4 regions of the Maridesulfovibrio gilichinskyi genome follow, and region 4 is predicted to be linked to each of the others. Evidence: predicted binding sites of a transcription regulator. Region 4 holds the regulator's gene; each other region holds the start of a gene.

Region 1 (3,365 bases), on a different contig from region 4:
TATCTCTACCGGTACGAAGGTTTTGAGTCGCAGTCCCGAAACCTGACAAATTCGTCATTAAATAGCGTCCCGGCCAGTTTCTCCGGTCCTAATGCGCATTACTTCATCAACGGAAGTAACAAATATTTTCCCGTCACCGACCTTTCCCGTGAGCGCGGCGTCACGGATAGCTTCCATCACTTCAGGAACTCTTTCAGCTTCAACAACAATCTCAATCTTGGTTTTAACCAAGAAATCAACCTGATATTCAGCTCCGCGATAGACTTCTTTATGTCCGCCCTGACGGCCGAACCCTTTGACTTCGGTGACCGTCATACCTTTAAGGCCGAGTGCGGCAATAGCTTCTTTCACATCATCAACTTTAAACGGCCTGACTATAGCTTCTATTTTTTTCATAATTACTGCCCTCTTAAAATTTAGAACTGATAACCTGTTTCACTGTGTTCCGCGATATCAAGTCCGCTGGACTCAGCCTCTTCGTCAACACGAAGACCGCAAGTAGCATCAACTATTTTGAGAAGCACTAAGCTTACAACAAAGCAGTATCCCCAAGTGCATACTACAGACTCGATCTGAATCCAAAGCTGGGCCGGATTGCCGTAAAACATACCTTCAGCTCCGACACTTGCGAAAAGTCCGGTTGCAATGGCTCCCCATGTTCCGCCGATACCGTGAACACCGACAACATCTAGCGAGTCATCATACTTAAAGATTGATTTGAGTAAAATGCCGCCATAACAGATTATGCCGCCTCCGAATCCGATAATAATCGAAGCCATGGGGGTAACAAATCCGGCGGCAGGTGTAATAGCAACAAGTCCTGCGACAGCTCCGGACGCAGCTCCCAGAGTTGTAGGTTTGCCGCCATGAAAGGTTTCAACAAGCAGCCATCCGAGAAGCCCTGCGGCTGCTCCGAGATGAGTTGTTACAAAAGCATTTACGGCGATGCCGTTTGCAGCAAGAGCACTTCCGGCATTGAATCCGAACCAGCCGAACCATAAAATACCCGCTCCGAGCAGAGTCATAGGAAGATTATGCGGAATAAAGGACTGCTTTCCGTATCCTTTACGTTTCCCTATAACCAGACATGCTGCAAGTGCGGCGGCTCCTGAGCTCATATGAACAACAGCTCCTCCTGCAAAGTCCAGCGCACCCATTTTACTCATCCATCCGCCGCCCCATACCCAGTGGCACATAGGGGCATATACAAAAATTACCCACAATGAAGAAAATATAATCAGAGCCTTAAATTTCATGCGCCCTGCAAAAGCCCCTGTGATGAGTGCAGGCGTAATTACAGCAAACATCCCTTGAAAAACCATAAATAAAAGATGCGGCAGATTTGCTGCGGGGCTGTTTAAGGTATCAATCCCGACCCCGTTAAGCGCAAAAAAGTTAAGTCCGCCGATAAGTCCGCCGATATCCTCTCCGAAAGCAAGTGTGTAACCGATGACAGCCCATATGATTGAAACTAGTCCGAGCATTACAAAACTCTGCATAATGGTGCCCAAAACGTTTTTACTGCGCGCCATCCCCGCGTAAAAAAGCGCGAGCCCGGGCGTCATAAACATTACCAAGGCTGCACAAATAAGAATAAATGAAGTATCCGCTGCATTCATTTTCCACTACTCCCACTCATTGCGTTGTTTTACTATTTTTTACATTTATGTATTTTGATACACTCAAAAAACACATTATTTGCCATTTTTGAAAAAACTCCACCACAAAAAGTATATTTTAGATACACTAAGCACTCTCCGTGCCAAAAAAATACATTTTAGGACAGATTATACATATTTGAAATTTAATTATTATCAAAAATAGCAAATGCCGATAATATTCCACCAATAAAGCAAAACACAATATTCTTATAAAATTACACCATTATAATTACACCTATTGCTATAAAAACAATCAGAATTATTTTATACACGCCGGATGGGAAAAGTGTCATTATAACCCCGCATCGATTATAAGGAATGACATCAAACCACATGGTTGCAATTATACCGAAACTTTAAATTTCTATTTTTAAATGGAGAGACTTATGTCCACGCGCAAATTTAAATTCATATTTGCTATTTTACTTTTACTTGTTTCAACAGTTGCAGACGCAGCCCCGTTACAGGTTACTGTTTCTATTGTTCCGCAGGAGTTCTTTGTCAAAAAGATAGGAGGAGACTTAGTAGATGTGAATGTTATGGTCAGACCGGGCAGTAGTCCGGCGGTATACGAACCGCAGCCCAAACAGATGACCCAACTTAGCAATTCAGCTATTTATTTCGCCATAGGAGTCCCGTTTGAGCAGGCATGGCTGCCGAGATTTAAATCCGCAAACACAAATTTAGAGATTGTTCACTTAGACGAATCTGTCGTCAGACAGCCTATGCAGGAGCATATTCATGAAGGAGAAGAACATCACGACCATAGTGATAATTATATCGCAGATCCGCACATCTGGCTGGCTCCGCCTCTTGTAAGAATCATGTCCCTTCAAATCAGAGATTCACTGATAGCGGCCGACCCTCAGCACGAAGATATTTACAGGAAAAATTATTATAAATTTGCTGCGGAAATTGATGATCTGGACCATGAACTGATTAACATATTCAAAAACTCCTCAAAACCGCAAAGCTTTATGGTATACCACCCGTCGTGGGGATATTTTGCCAGAACCTACGGCTTAAAACAGATTCCGATTGAATTAGAAGGAAAGGAACCCAGCCCTAAAGAAATGGCCCAGATAATCGATTTTGCGCGCAATAATTCAGTTTCTGCCATATTCATCCAGCCGCAGTTCTCTAAAAAGAGTGCACAGGCAATAGCCTCTTCAATAGGAGCAAAGATACTGATAGCAGACCCTCTAGCGGCCAATTGGGATGAAAACTTAAGAGAAGCAGCTAAATCTTTTCTTGGAAACTCCCGGTAGTCAGGAAGAAAAAGGGAAAAGTTGTGATGAGACATTAATACAGACAAGCAAATGCAAAAACAAACTTGCTCAAAAAAAAAGTCCGAACCGGATTAACATAGATTAATTCCGGTTCGAACTTTAAATACAAAATTATTCGTAAAAAAACTTAAAACATCTTCAGGAGAGAATGTTTCGCTGTATCTAACAGCTGAGTATAGCTAGAAGAGTCAGCATAAAAGCAAATGGTCCGCGCAGTAAAGACGAGACCTTAACATAATGAGGCAATTCTGCTGAAAGCTTTGAGCGAAGAGCATTAAACTCTTTATTCATTTCGCGATATTCTTTTGATCTGAGAGATCTGGCCTGACGAGATTCACCTCGTAACATTTCCATATCTTGTCTGTGCACTGAAAGCAGACTATCAATATTACTCATGAAAAGATCACTCCATCTT
Region 2 (3,365 bases), on a different contig from region 4:
GACGCCTGCATCAGTGAACATGGTCTGCGCTTTTGCACCCATTCCGCCGGCAAGTACGAGCTGAACATTTTGATCGGCAATCCACTGGGGAATAACACCCGGTTCATGAGGCGGAGGTGTTTCCATGTTGATGGAAACTACACCCTTGGTCAAAGTATCAACGTCAACAAGGGCAAATTGTTCGCAATGTCCAAAATGCATGCAGAGTTTTCCGCCTGCAACTGGAACAGCTATTCTTACCATGCCGTTTTTGCCTTTAAGTTCATCAAGAGAAGGCATTTTTAAATTTTCCTGCAATGATTCTGAAAGGTTCAGCATAGATTTGATGATTACACCTAATGCTTTGCCTGTCGGACCTTCATGGTCGACTCTGACAATCGGGTACCCTTCATCACCGGAGCGTCCGACTTCTGGATCCAGAGGAATCCTGCCGAGAAATTTTACGCCCATTTCTTTTGCAAGATCTTCACCGCCGCCGGTGTTGAAAATATTATGAATGCTGCCGCAGTCCGGGCAGACAAAACCACTCATGTTTTCAACAATTCCAAGAATCGGGTTGCCGACCTGTTTGCAAAAGTTAACTGAACGACGAACATCATCAATTGCAACACCTTGCGGAGTTGTAACGATTACAGCCTGAGCGTCAGGTCCGAGGGTCTGAAGAGCGGAAAGAGGTTCGTCACCTGTTCCGGGAGGGCAGTCTACAACGAGGAAATCAAGATCTCCCCATGCTACGTCCTGCACAAATTGCTTAATTAAACCGATTTTTACAGGTCCACGCCAGATAACTGGATCGTTTTTGCTCGGGAGCATAAATCCGAGAGACATTACCCAGAGATTTTTGCTGTACGAAATCGGTTCAATGATTTCGTGACCGATATGCGGTTTCTGATCTTCAAGACAAAGTAATCTCGGGATACTTGGACCATGAACGTCAACATCAAGCAAGCCTACTTGTTTACCGGCAAGAGAGAGAGCCACAGCAATGTTTGTTGCAACAGTGCTTTTACCGACTCCGCCTTTACCTGAGATAACAACAATTTTATGCTTAATTCTGGAAAGCGTTTTTTTGAGTTTCGCATCTTCAGGGCTGCAACCCTGAGATGAACATCCTGAACCGGAGGAAGAACAACTTCCGCAAGCGTGATCGCTCATATATAGTCTCCTGCCCCTTGGAAACGGGGGTTATGCTTTATCTTAAGACGCGTAAATAAACTGACGGCTTAAGTCTAAAATGTAATAAATATTAAGTTCAAAGTAAGACTCGTCCCGAGGATGTCAACATCCGGCGGAACGAGTCTGGTTGTACTTGTTTCGTCTTTCTACCAATGGCCCGGTTTGTCAGCGCCGGAAGCTTCTTCCAGTTTACCGCCTTTGTAGGCTGCAAAAGCCTCTTCAACCGTACCTCCTTCAATAAGGTACACTTTGATTTTGCCTTTATCCAGAGCAGTGAAAGCCTTAGGGCCGACATGTCCGGTAATGATGGATTTTGCGCCTGTTGCAGCAACATTTTGCGCTGCCTGAATTCCTGCTCCCTGCGGAGCTTCCAGATTCTGAGTGTTATCTACATATTCATGTGAGTTTGTATCTGTGTCTAAAACACAAAAGCCTTTGGCGCGTCCGAAACGTGGATCTACTGAGTCACTAAGATTCGGGCCTTGGCAGCTGATTGCAATTTTCATTTTATTTCTCCTTGAGCCGGTGGTTGGAATTAAGTTCTTTAAATTTTCTTTGGTGGCATCTGCCGTGTTGTCCGGTTCTTCCGGCACAACCGGGCATGATGAAATTTTCCAGCATATTCAGTCGGCATGCTTCGAGGATTTCATCAATTGTACCTCTTACCCATGGAACTACTTTAATTCCGGCATTTTCCAGAGCGTTCCGTGTGCAGCCGCAAATAGCACCGCATATGAGATATGTTGCCCCGCAGGTCAAAGTGGCGGATGTCCTGTCCTTTGGGTCTTTTGAGGGAAGGGGCAGGAGACCTGCGGGACAAATTTTATTGTCGATTAACTGGAACATTTTAAGTTCCGTTGCGTTGTCAAAAACAGAGGCTAACCTGTTTTCAAAACAAGCCAGGCAAAGCGTTTTTGCGGGATTTATATTGCGTTCTCTGTTTCCTCTCATACCCGCTACAAAGCATTGGACGTGCCTGTTTGAAATAGTCTTGCTATTATAGTATGTTGATGAGAATAAAGTGGGTAGGACTTTAGAACAAAAGGCTTTTTATGCGTCTGAAAATAAAAAATAGGGCTAGTTATGCGCCTGTTTCTTCGCAGCGGGCAATAGATCTGCGCAGAGTATCTTTGGAAATACCGAGTTCTCTGCAAGTAGCCATCTTTTTGCCGTTATTTCTTTCAAGAGCACGGCTGATTGCGAGACATTTAATTTCTTCAAGCGTCATCGCTTTATTTTCGTGCGAAAGATTGTTTTTTATCTGCGGCTGTAGATATTCCGGCAGGTGCTCAATTTGAATGAATCCTGAAGGGCAGAGGATAAAGGCGAATTCGAGAATATTTTCAAGTTCACGAACATTGCCGGGGTAGGGGTGGCGCATGAATATTTGCAAGGCGTCTTCGGAAATTCCGTCAATAGTTTTGCCTTGCAGTGCATTCAGTCTGTTTATGAAGTGGTTGATTAAAAGAGGGATATCTTCAGGACGCTGCTTAAGAGATGGAAGATTTAAGGTTACAACGTTCAGTCGGTAAAACAGGTCCTGACGGAATGTTCCATTCTCAACAAGTTCTGCTAAATTACGGTTGGTGGCAGCCACAATTCTAACGTTAGCATTAACGCTGGAGACAGCCCCAAGCGGTTCGAAGGTTTTTTCCTGAAGGACTCTGAGTAGTTTTACTTGAAGTTTAGGCGGCATGTCGCCTATTTCGTCAAGAAAAATAGTTCCGCCTGCGGCAAGTTCAAAACGTCCGGGTTTGTCTTTGCGGGCATCAGTAAAGGCTCCGGCCTTATATCCGAAAAGTTCTGATTCAAGCAGGTTGTCAGGCAGTGCTCCGCAGTTTACAGCAACAAAAGGTCCGTGTTTGCGGTCGCTTAAGTTGTGTATAGCTCTGGCAAAGAGTTCTTTTCCTGTACCGGATTCTCCAAGAAGCAGGACCGTAGCTTCACTTTTACTCACCTGCGGCATAATCGCAAAAACTTTGGTAAGCGGCTTACTTTTTCCTATAATATCTTCAAAACGCCAGGAATCGTGAACCTTGCGGCGCATGATTTGAATGTCAGAAAGATCGCGAAAGCTTTCAACTCCGCCGATGATCTTGCCGTCCGAATCAACAAGAGGGGCTGCACTGATGGATACGGGGACTTTTTTCCCGTCAGCGTGAATGAAGAAGATGGATTTATTGCTGAGC
Region 3 (3,365 bases), on a different contig from region 4:
ACAACCAGAACGGAATGAAAATTCTTTGCGGCAGCACGAAGCATAGTAGGTCCGCCGATGTCGATCTGCTCAACAGCGTCCCTCAGATTCTGTCCTTCGCTGACAGCCTTGGCAAAATTATATAAGTTTACACAAACCATATCAATCGTCTTGATTCCATGTTCATCAAGAGTAGACATGTGTTCAGGATTATCCTTATCCGCAAGCACTCCACCATGCACATTAGGATGCAAAGTTTTGACGCGTCCGCCCATTATTTCAGGAAAACCGGTAACTTCACTTACGGATTTAACAGTAAGTCCAGCACTCTGAAGAGCTTTTCTGGTTCCACCGGTGCTTATAAGTTCTACACCGAAACCAGCCAGTTCAGACGCAAATTCTGCAAGTCCGGATTTATCAGTAACACTGAGTATTCCGCGCTTTATAGGCAACATATCCATAACACTTCTCCCGCTATTGTTTTTGTGGAGTTGTGCCGGATTTATCATCCAAAGGCAAGCTCCCGCTTCTACATTTTATCAGTATCGGCTCCCGTTCTTAAATTATCATTAACTTAAGAACGGGACCAACCTGGAGGGGAGTCATCTTTATGGAAAGGTGCCGCAGAGCTTAAATCTGCTCCAGCAGTTCCTTTGCTTCAACATTTGCAGGATCCATTTCAAGAATCATTTCGAGCTGTTCAATAGCTTCTGCTTTCTTGTCCATACAAATGAAACAACCGGCAAGAGAGTAGCGGACTTCGTGCTTTTTAGGATCAATTGCCAGATAGTTTTCCAAAAATGGAACTGCCTGGTCAACTATTTCAGCTTCGTGTCCAATTCTGATTATGCCGAAAAGTGCAACCATATTGCTCGGATTAATCATCAAGGCTTCAGAAAAACTTGCAAAGGCTTCAAGTTTTCTGTCAGTTTCCATCATAATGAGTCCCATACCGGCAAAACTCTTATCGGTAACTTCAACAGAATGCGCCTTTTTATAAAGCGTCATGGCAGAATCATACTCACCACGCTGAATCGCGATAGTAGCAAGCCCGATATAAGGATCAGGATGTACACCGTTAGATCCGGCAGCTTTTTTGTAGTAATCTTCCGCTTTATCCAGTTCGCCCATGAACAGATAACACTCACCGAGTTCCTTGTTAATTTCATAATCTAAATGACTCATAATCCCCTCCGAAAATATTTACCGCCTTTATTGGAGTGACGGCATTTTTTTTCGACCATTATTGGCCTGCCACAAACTATGCAACTGGTGTGCCAAGACAAAAAATGCCACCTGCATCAATATATATATAAGTTTTAAAGCCGCCCGCTTTACGACGCTCTTGCAAGTATAAAACTTTATATAGTTAAAAATAAGCAACTATATAAACACTTTATGCATTTGGAACGGCTTTTGCTTATCACAAGACAATTAATACCGTAATCGGCTTCCGCACTTTGGAAGAACCAGGAATTTTTTGCAGGAGTACCTAGAGATGAAAGGATTCTTTGAAGACCAAATAGCGTTAACAGGTAAGGTTATGGATCTGCGACTACAGCGTCAAAATCTTGTCGCATCTAATTTGGCAAACGTTAACACCCCCGGCTACAAGGAAAAGACTCTGGAATTTGAAGACAGCCTTCAAAAGGCTCTCAATAAAGATGCCAGAGGCAAAATGACTAAAACCAGTAAAATGCATGTTCCTGCTAATTTTGAAGCGAACAAATTCAGCGGCAGGACTCTTTCGAATTTTGAGCCGAGAGTCGTTCACGGTGAAAACGCAGTAGATATTGATAAAGAAATGGTCACAATGACCAAAAATACTTTGGCTTACAATGCATTGACCCAGATAATCAGCAAGAATTTCCAGGGAATGCAGAAAGTTATTCAGGATGGAGCTAGATAATGAACTTCATGACAGCACTTGAACTGGGAGCTTCAGGGCTCAAGGCGCAAAGAGAGTACCTTAACGTCGTATCCATGAATATGGCGAACTCCAGAACTACGCGCACCGCAGAAGGCGGACCTTACCGTCGCAAAAGTGTTGCAATGGAGTCTACCCCTCTACTCTCCCCGTTTGACACAGCAATGAACAGCGAAATGAATCAACAACTGCGCGGTGTAACAATCAGAGGCATAGTCGCCGACACACGCCCGTTTAAAAAAGTATATGAACCGAACCACCCTGACGCCGATGACAAAGGAATGGTCAGATACCCTGACATCAACGTGATTGAAGAAATGGTTAACATGATCACAATCAGCAGATCTTACGAAGCGAATGCACAGTCAGTTGATTCAGCAAAAAAAATGTTCAATCAAGCTCTTAAAATCGGTCAAGGCTGATAATTCTTACTGAGCACAAATTTATATCAACGATAGTCGACAGATTTAATTTCAGAAATTACGGAGAATGAGAAAATGGCCATCAAAAACATAGCTATGCAAGCTTACACTAACGCACTTCAGACCCAAAATAAATTTGAAAAGAAATTTGACTCGGTCATGAAGACTGGAAAGCCTGAGGAAAATTCATTTTCAACGACACTCAAGTCTTCTTTGGGTGCTGTTAACGACCTGCAGACTCAAAAAAATTCCATGATTGAAGATTTTGCTTCCGGCAAAAATCAAAATGTCCACGAACTGATGATATCACTACAAAAAGCAGGATTGGCAATGAGCATGACCAGCACCGTCCGTAACAAAATAATGACCGCATATCAGGAAGTTCTTAAAATGCCTTTCTAGACACTTTTTTGTCACAACAGTTTTCACAACCCAAATTTTAACATTTAACTATATATAATAATTAATTTTTATAAAGTCGGACCACTTATTGCTTGCCTTTTGAAAAATCGTTAGGAGTTTGATTATGCCCAACTTCATCAATGAATACTTAGCTAAATTTACAGGTTTCTGGTCCGACCGCACAGTCTCCCAACGGATTCTCATCGGAGGTCTTGCAGCCTCTGTTGTAATCGCATTCCTTCTTATGGTCTTCTGGCTCAACCAGACTGACTATAAAGTTCTTTACACTAAACTTTATCCTGAAGATGCTTCCCGCGTTGTAGACATTCTGCAATCAACAAAAGAACCTTATAAAATTACGGACAACGGGGCCACAATCATGGTTCCTGCGGACAGAGTGTATGACCTGCGCCTTAAAATTGCAGGTGAAGGGGCAATGCACGGTCAGGGAATCGGTTACGAAATTTTCGACAAAGTTCAAATCGGACAGACTGACTTCATTCAGCGCATCAATTATCAGCGCGCTCTCCAAGGTGAACTTGCAAGAACAATCAGCGAATTTCCTCAGGTAGAAAGAGCCAGAGTACATCTGGTAATTCCTGCTAAATCTTTATTCATTGAAGAACAATCAGCTC
Region 4 (3,365 bases):
GTACTGTCACCATTTCTCTCAGAACGCCTTCCTTATCAGAACTTTCAAGTTCAAAAAGGACCAGCTCCTTATCTAAATTATCATTTATTATCATCAATTAATATCCCGGATCAATCAACCCAAAGTCGCCATTCTTGCGACGGTAAATAACATTAACAGCTTCAGTATCTGCATTTCTGAAAACAAGGAATTCATGGTCGAGGGTCTGAAGCTGCATAGCGGCTTCCTCTACAGACATGGGCTTTGGCACAAACTGATCAGTTTCAACAATCGTAGGTTCAGACTTTTCGTCTTCCTCAGTTGTGAAGCTGATTACGTCCATACGCCCGGGGGCAGCTTCGATACGTCTGTGATCTCTCATCTTATCACGCATACGTCTAAGCTGAACTTCAAGCTTGGCAAGGACCAAATCTACAGTTGAATACATATCATCCGATGCTTCATATGCCGAGATATGAATATTATCGGAGCTGAAAATAACATCTGCAACGTGTCTGATCTTATCAACAGACAAGTTGACCTGCATTTCAGTATTATCAGGATTTGTTATAAACTTTTCAAGCTTAGTAAACCTGGTGTTCGCATATTCCTTCAAATGGTCAGACGGGTCAAAGTTCTTAAAAGTAAATGCAACATTCATATGAATCCTCCTTGAGTAAAGGGTGAATATGCTTTTCTACTGAACTGCTAGAATACCTGCTTCCTCTTGGATGAGGATTTAATTCCCATTGCAGTTCTGTATTTTGCTACAGTCCGTCTGGCGATGTTGACCTCAAGTTCAATCTTGAGCATCTCGGCTATTTTTTCATCACTCAGAGGTTTTTTACTATTTTCTTCGCCTATCAAAGACTTAATCAGAGCCTTAACAGATTCGGACCCGACTTGCGAACCGTCATCAAGTCCGAGAGCACTGTTAAAGAAAAATTTAAGCTCATAAATCCCATGCGGAGTCGACACATACTTGCTTGTCGTAATTCGGCTTACTGTAGATTCATGCATTTCAATATCTTCCGCCACCTCTTTAAGAATAAGCGGTTTGAGCTTTGATACTCCTTCCTGAAAAAAACCTCTTTGGAATCTGACTATTGATTCCAGAACCTTATAAAGAGTACGCTGCCGTTGGTAGAGACTCTTCATAAGCCACTGCGCTGAGCGCATCTTCTCCTGAAAATATTCTTTGTCTTCTCCCTTTGTCGAAGCCAGCGTTTCTACATAAAATGAATTCATCTGTAACTTTGGAAGACCGTCCTCGTTCAGGACTATAACAAAATCTCCGTCATATTCATATACATAAGCATCAGGACTGACATAGAAAGACTCTCCCCCAGAAAAACTTGAACCGGGAAGAGGATCAAGAGTTTGCATCAGGTCAATATAGCTCTTGAGATCTTCCATACTAAGCTTAAACTTTCGAGCAAGAGGCTTGTATCTATTCTTCTCTAAATCTTCTAAATGATCTCTAACCAGCGAAACAAGGATAGGGTCATCATCAAGACGCAGAACCTCTAGCTGAATAAGCAAACATTCCTGTGGGCTACGGGCTGCAACTCCGACAGGATCAAATCTTTGAATTCGGTTCAGAACCCTTTCAACATCTTCCATTTCGGCATGGCATGTCTCACAAATATCATCTAATTCAATTCGTAAAAACCCATTACTGCTTAAATTACCTATAATACACTCACCGACAACAAGCTCTTTCTCTGTAAAATTTGAAAGACACAGCTGCCACGATAAATGACCTTCAAGTGTGGTTGCCTTGGTCATCCGTGCTTCAAAAGACATCCCTTCGTCAAGAGACTCCGTTTCTTTAGTTCCGGCCTGCTTGGAAGTACTGGAAAATTCGCCGAGATAATTATCCCAGTCAGCCTCACGGGATATAGCAATATCTTCTGCCGTTGCGGTTCCTGCCTCAGTATCAGGGCTGTCAGTCCGTTCTAAAGCCTCAGCCTCTTCAAGTATAGGATTTTCAAGCAACTCCTGCTGAACAGTATCAAGCAGTTCTAATCGGGAGAGCTGCAACAATTTAATTGCCTGCTGCAACTGAGGAGTCATCACCAGCTGCTGCGAAAGCTTTAATTGTTGTCTAAGTTCCAGTCCCATATATTCCTGCCACCCTCTGATATGCTTAAGCAGTATCTTTTACATTATTCAGATCAATAAAATTGGCCTTCAACAAATTTTCAAAAAAAATGTTTTTCTTGTCGTTGAGCTTGATTTAAGTATGCCACACTAAGGAAGCTCATGCAAGAATTAGTACATATTTATCCGTAATTTCAGGACCTTTCAAATTTTAAAATTGTACATGAAAAAAGTGTACCAATGTTCTGCGTCAGTGTAAATCTACATTGGTAAATTTACTTAAATTGAGTGGGGGCTATAGCAAGAACCGATAAGATAAAATGGTCAGAATGCGCGCAAAATCTTCCGGCCAAAAGGGGGAATATGATCGTAAACAAAGCATGCAGCAAGAAATCAGAGACTGAAACTGTCTCCGAGGTATAAACGGCGTGCCTTGGAATTTTTTACAATGCTCGCCGGAGCACCGTTCAAAATTACGCGCCCTTCATATACCAAATAAGCCCGGTCACAGATACTTAATGTTTCTCTGACATTATGGTCTGAAATAAGAATTCCGAGTCCCATATCTTTGAGCGAAGAAATGATATCCTGAATTTCAATAACCGCGATAGGGTCAATCCCTGCAAACGGCTCATCAAGCAGAATGAATTTGGGATCATTAATAAGAGCCCTTGCAATCTCAAGACGGCGGCGCTCACCGCCGGAAAGGTAAAGAGCTTTCTGTTCTGCCAGCCGCAAAATTCCGAGCTGATCCAAAAGCTGATTCGCCCGCATAGGGATTGCTTTACCGGAAAGACCGGTATGCTCAATAATAATTTCCAGATTTTTACGAACTGAAAGCTTCTTAAATATAGAACTTTCCTGCGGAAGATAACTGATTCCATGCCTTGCTCTTTCATGCAGCGGCCAGCGGGTGATCTGATTTTTATTAAGATAAACATCGCCGGAAGTAGGCTTAACAACACCCACAAGCATATAGAAAGTGGTGGTTTTACCTGCTCCGTTAGGACCAAGTAAACCTACAACTTCACCTTCTTTAACATTTAAGCTTATACCGCGAACAACTTCTTTCTGTCCGTAGTTTTTAACCAGCTTGTTGGCGATTATCGAAGACATATAAATCCTATAAAATTTGTTAATAAAAAACTATGGAGCGACATTTTTAGGAGTGAAAAAGATTGCTTCAACAGGCTTATCACCACCGACAACTTCAGAACGGTTGTCTTTCAGATAAAACTTGATCAAATTACCTTGAACTAAGTTAGGACCGTCTTGCAGCTTTG

What was found. The regulator sigma-54, encoded in region 4, starts transcription at its own class of promoters, with help from an activator protein. The targets are predictions, from matches to a motif close to CTGGCACGGNNNNTGCTT.
Region 1: a site for sigma-54 is predicted at 1,749-1,766, ahead of B9N78_RS15565 (ammonium transporter). Genes of this name have one in related genera too.
Region 2: a site for sigma-54 is predicted at 2,138-2,155, ahead of B9N78_RS05070 (NifB/NifX family molybdenum-iron cluster-binding protein). Genes of this name have one in related genera too.
Region 3: a site for sigma-54 is predicted at 1,384-1,401, ahead of flgB (flagellar basal body rod protein FlgB). Genes of this name have one in related genera too.

What each region holds. Positions count from the first base shown of each region.
Region 1 is NZ_FWZU01000005.1:369,414-372,778, reverse strand. Features, by position in the region: gene B9N78_RS15575 ([protein-PII] uridylyltransferase family protein) at 1-58, opposite strand, end outside; gene B9N78_RS15570 (P-II family nitrogen regulator) at 58-396, opposite strand; gene B9N78_RS15565 (ammonium transporter) at 417-1,619, opposite strand; gene B9N78_RS15560 (metal ABC transporter solute-binding protein, Zn/Mn family) at 2,048-2,929, shown strand; gene B9N78_RS15555 (hypothetical protein) at 3,113-3,346, opposite strand.
Region 2 is NZ_FWZU01000002.1:22,911-26,275, forward strand. Features, by position in the region: gene B9N78_RS05060 (iron-sulfur cluster carrier protein MrpORP) at 1-1,155, opposite strand, end outside; gene B9N78_RS05065 (NifB/NifX family molybdenum-iron cluster-binding protein) at 1,323-1,682, opposite strand; gene B9N78_RS05070 (NifB/NifX family molybdenum-iron cluster-binding protein) at 1,684-2,022, opposite strand; gene B9N78_RS05075 (sigma-54 interaction domain-containing protein) at 2,258-3,365, opposite strand, start outside.
Region 3 is NZ_FWZU01000002.1:612,366-615,730, reverse strand. Features, by position in the region: gene B9N78_RS07690 (IMP cyclohydrolase) at 1-440, opposite strand, end outside; gene B9N78_RS07685 (tetratricopeptide repeat protein) at 610-1,164, opposite strand; gene flgB (flagellar basal body rod protein FlgB) at 1,478-1,888, shown strand; gene flgC (flagellar basal body rod protein FlgC) at 1,888-2,328, shown strand; gene fliE (flagellar hook-basal body complex protein FliE) at 2,404-2,730, shown strand; gene fliF (flagellar basal-body MS-ring/collar protein FliF) at 2,855-3,365, shown strand, end outside.
Region 4 is NZ_FWZU01000008.1:61,988-65,352, reverse strand. Features, by position in the region: gene B9N78_RS17495 (PTS sugar transporter subunit IIA) at 1-94, opposite strand, end outside; gene hpf (ribosome hibernation-promoting factor, HPF/YfiA family) at 98-640, opposite strand; gene rpoN (RNA polymerase factor sigma-54) at 688-2,103, opposite strand; gene lptB (LPS export ABC transporter ATP-binding protein) at 2,476-3,198, opposite strand; gene B9N78_RS17475 (LptA/OstA family protein) at 3,229-3,365, opposite strand, start outside.